Regions from separate parts of the Chrysiogenes arsenatis DSM 11915 genome, predicted to be linked through region 2. Evidence: riboswitches for the same ligand, from Rfam matches in the RefSeq annotation. Region 2 holds a riboswitch; the other holds the start of a gene.
The links. Region 2 has a riboswitch for cobalamin ahead of P304_RS0113120 (TonB-dependent receptor domain-containing protein). Riboswitches for the same ligand answer to the same signal wherever they lie in the genome.
Positions count from the first base shown of each region.

Region 1 (2,204 bases), on a different contig from region 2:
AGACGGCAGCACATGGAACGGGCATCATCTGGCGACATGCTGGAGTTGACGAAGTTGGCAAAATAGGGGATGCCGTATTTCGCCGTTGCTTTCCACAGCGCTTTGCACCCAGGAGCATCCCAGTTAAAGTCTTCGGTAATGTTGTAGGTGGGAATCGGAAAAGTAAAGACGCGCCCTTTGGCATCGCCTTCACCAAGCACTTCGAGCAAAGCGGTGTTGAAAATGTCCATTTCTGCCTGAAATTCCCCGTAGGTCGTATTTTGATGCTCGCCGCCCAGAATCACTGGTTCGTTTTTCAGCGTAGATGGTGGTTGTAGGTCGAGGGTAATGTTGGTGAACGGTGCCTGAAAGCCGACGCGTGTTGGGACGTTGACGTTGAAAACAAATTCTTGCAAGGCCTGACGTACTTCGCGTGGCGTTAGGTTATCGTAACGGATAAATGGTGCCAATAGCGTGTCGAAGTTGGAAAAGGCCTGCGCTCCGGCGGCCTCCCCTTGCAGCGTGTAGAAGAAGTTGACAATCTGCCCCAAAGCGGAGCGAAAGTGTCGCGCTGGATGGCTTTCGGCTTTGCCGGGCGCGCCACGAAAACCGCTGCGCAGCAGATCCTGCAAATCCCAGCCAACGCAGTAGACGGAAAGCTGCCCCAGATCGTGAATGTGCAGATCGCCCTCTTGGTGTGCACACCGCACATCTGCCGTATAGATTTTGTTCAGCCAGTAGGTTTCGCTAATCTGTCCCGCAATGTAATTGTTCAGCCCTTGCAGCGAATAGCCCATATTGCTGTTTTCACGCACTTTCCAGTCTAGCCGCTCCAGATATTGATCAACCAGCCGTACATCGGCCTGACTGGCGATGTCACGATTGCGGGCATGCTGATCGCGGTAGAGAATGTAAGCTTTGGCGGTTTTTGGGAAAGGGGAGTTGAGCAGGATTGTTTCTACAATATCCTGAATCCCTTCAACGGTTGGGGGTTCCTGAAGAAATGTCTGTTGCGCCAGTAGCAGTACGCGGTGTGTCAGGCGTTGCGCAACCTCACTCAGCGGGTCGGTGATTTCGCCGGAAGCTCGCCCAGCGCTGGCAATAGCACGCGTGATTTTAGTCGCATCGAATGAAACGGTGCGGCCATCGCGTTTGCGGATGGATGTGAACGGCATGTTTTCGGTAACGGTGTGAGCTGGATCTAAGGCAGTGGTAACCATAAAAGCCTCCTTGACACGGGTCATGTGTGACAAGGGAGGAGTCGGGAGTGGTTTTTTTGACATTGGCCAGAAAACAAACATCCCACGACTTCGCTTCCCTCGAGCGAAAACAACCTTCGTGGGAGATCAACGGAAATTCGGCACAACTGACTGGCGCCAGTCCGGCAACGATTTCCCCTTTTCCCGCGAAAGGTGTCGTCAGTGATGCCAATACGGCATCGGCTTGTCGGCAGGTCTTCGGACTTGGAGGCACTGTGGATTCCACACCTACTAACTGTCGCTTCCCATCTTTAAAAAGACAGTGCGTATGACAGTGTTCGTTCCTCTATACCGCTGCGGGGCAGTTCCGGATTCGCACCGGATTCCCTCTTACGACACACGGGTGTGTTTCCCGTATGAACCGAAAAGTGGTGTGAACTTTAGTGAGAGGCGACAAAGAAGTCAATCGAAAAACCGACCATGACGCTGAGTCGCAAATTCCAGTAGACGCGTGATTGTGTCCCTGAAACACATTCAGTCGGCAGATTTTTTCTCGGGCAACTGACAAAACCCCTGCGGCGGGACATCAAGGGCGCTGTTGAATTTACTGGAGAGATTCTGAAAGGCAATCAGTCCGGTCAATTCCACCAGTGCATCATCGTGAAGGTATTGTTTTAAACGGGTCATCAGTGCTTCGCTTACCTGATGGCCGGTAATGGTGACAGCTTCGGTGTATTCCAGTACGGCACGTTCTTTTTCGTCAAAAATCGCGCTATCACGCCATTTTGCTAGCGCTTCGACTTTTTCCATCGTGCCCGTGCGCTTTGCGAGGGTGGCCGAATTGATGTCGACACAAAAATGGCAGGTGTTGATCTGCGACACACGCACCGTAACCAGCGAGCGCAACACCGGACTGATGGGCGATGAGCGGCGGTCAAGCACACCGTACAACAGCGCTACCGCGGCAAAGAGCTTCGGCACCCGTCCCCACAAAAGGCCGGGCTGCAACACGGCGCCGTAGCGGCG
Region 1 is NZ_AWNK01000011.1:35,688-37,891, reverse strand. Features, by position in the region: gene P304_RS0109180 (ribonucleoside triphosphate reductase) at 1-1,199, opposite strand, end outside; cobalamin riboswitch at 1,411-1,619, opposite strand; gene P304_RS0109175 (carboxymuconolactone decarboxylase family protein) at 1,713-2,204, opposite strand, start outside.
Region 1: another riboswitch for cobalamin. It lies ahead of P304_RS0109180 (ribonucleoside triphosphate reductase); the one in region 2 lies ahead of P304_RS0113120 (TonB-dependent receptor domain-containing protein).

Region 2 (2,204 bases):
TTCAGCGCCAGATGGAAATCGTGCGGCAACGCAATGCCATATCCAGCATTCCACGTCGTATGCGTGCCAAACTGCTCGTTGTCTTCACGTCGCACACCCACGAGCGCCGTGTGATTCCCTTCATTCATCTGATATTGCGCAAAATAACCAGTATTATCGCGACTTGATTTGTCATACTGTGTGGTGCTGCGGACTTCGTCATCCTGATACTCTGCCCCCACGCTCAGCACATCGCTGCCGCGCAGAGCAATATCATTTTGCAAATTTAAAAAAGTGCGGTGTGAGTCATAGCGATCACGAAAAGTGCCATTGAGGAATTCTTTGGTGCGGTCGGCGCTTTGACCAACTTTGGCACTCAGGTTCCACTGCGATGTTGGGCGCAACGTCAGGAGCAGTCCCGTAACCTGTTGGATTGTCTGCGACTCATTCGTCCATCCATCATAGTCGCTCTCCCCTTCGCTGCGCAGGGTATGAAATTCCACACCATTCCCCGGCGAAAATTGATGGGAAACCCGCGCAGTAATAGCCTTTTGCGCATAACCGTCTTTATCTGACTCGTCCGGCGTGTTGCCCCAGCCACCAGGATCGGCCACATTGTTTTTTTGTGAATCAAAACCACCGGTATAGGCTTCGCTGACGCTGAAAGCAAAACGGGTTGCACCGCTCCCGCTGTGAAAAGAGATACTGCCGCGATGCGTGTGGTAACTGCCGCCACCCAACGTCATACTGCCGCCCGTGCCTGCATCGCCCTTGCGGGTAAATACTTGAATAACACCACCAACCGCTTCGGAACCGTAGAGCGTCGAGCGCGGCCCACGGACAATTTCAATCCGTTCAATTTGATCAAGTGGCAAGTGCTGCAACGTCGGATCGCCAAGGGTTGCCGATCCGATTTTCATGCCGTCAACCAACACCGCCACATGGCTATTATTCGTGCCGCGCAGGGAAACACGGGTTATTTTCCCCATGCCACCACTCTGCGTAATCTGCACTCCAGGCACAGCATTCAAAAGCTGTGGCAAGTCGCGATACTGCCCCTGCGCAATCTCTTCGCGCGTGATCACCGTGACTGATGCCAGTGTTTCATCGACACTCTGCGCCGTACGGGTTGCCGTAACAAGAGTGGGAGCAAGACGAGTGGGGGCTGACGTATCAGCCAGAGACGGTGCCGCTGCCAACGGAATCAGCACAAGGCTGAGAGCAGCGGGATACAAACGGGAACGCTTCGACATAGAAAGGCCTCCTGTGTTGTATCCCGGGGGAGTGGGGGAACACAGGAGGCGAATTAACGGGCAAAATACCCGAAAAACGACCGAACCGGCACCCACCTTCCATACCCGGGAAGGATAGTGTTGACATATTCCGGCAGGTCTCCTGACTTGCGTTTCATCCTTCCGACCGCCTTCCCAGCCGGTATGGCCAGTGGCAAAGTGATCAGTCGTCAACGCTTACAGTGGCGGGTCCGTGGGGGAGTTGCACCCCTCTTCCCTTTTCATCTGCCGCCTTCGCGACAGACACCGGAAAATCAATAGCTGCTTTTTACGTGAAGCGTTGCTGGCTGTCAACGAGAGAAACAGCGTTTTGGTACACTATTGCGAGTTGGTGAAAACGGTAAAACCGTGCAACATCAAGAGAAAAAAGCCATCTGTCATCTCGAACGTGTGAGTTTTACACCACAAACTTTACTAACATGTCTTTTTTCAACGAAAGTTGGCACGCTGACTGTTGGACGGGGCAGTGGGGATATCCTGCCCAGCGTTTTTAACTGCTGCAGAAATGGCTGTTCGACTTCGGTGTATTCACTCATTCCCGCTCTCCTTCGTGCAGAGCTTGCAAGCAGTGTTTGCCGAGCGCAGTCAGCCGGTAGCGCTGCTTGCTGCTGCGGGGTTTATCGGGCAGAGTCATTTCGATCACGCCTGCCTCCAATGCTGGCGTTAGGTACAAGCTGCTGAAGCTCACCCGGTCGCGCAGCGCCATGGCAGCCATCAGCTCACTCCGGCTCATCTCGCCTGCCAGCACTTTAAGCAAGGGGGTGACTTGCTGGGTGACTTGCTGGGTAACTTGCTGGGTAACTTCGGGGGTGGCATCCGCCATTGGATGCACTGGCAGTCGGATCAGGTAGGCAAGGCGTTCATCGTCGGTTTCGAAGACTGGCGCAGGCGAGCCATTAGCGGCCATCGCTTTGAGGATTTTTGGTACACCGG
Region 2 is NZ_KI273144.1:414,353-416,556, forward strand. Features, by position in the region: gene P304_RS0113120 (TonB-dependent receptor domain-containing protein) at 1-1,232, opposite strand, end outside; cobalamin riboswitch at 1,348-1,537, opposite strand; gene P304_RS0113130 (Fic family protein) at 1,804-2,204, opposite strand, start outside.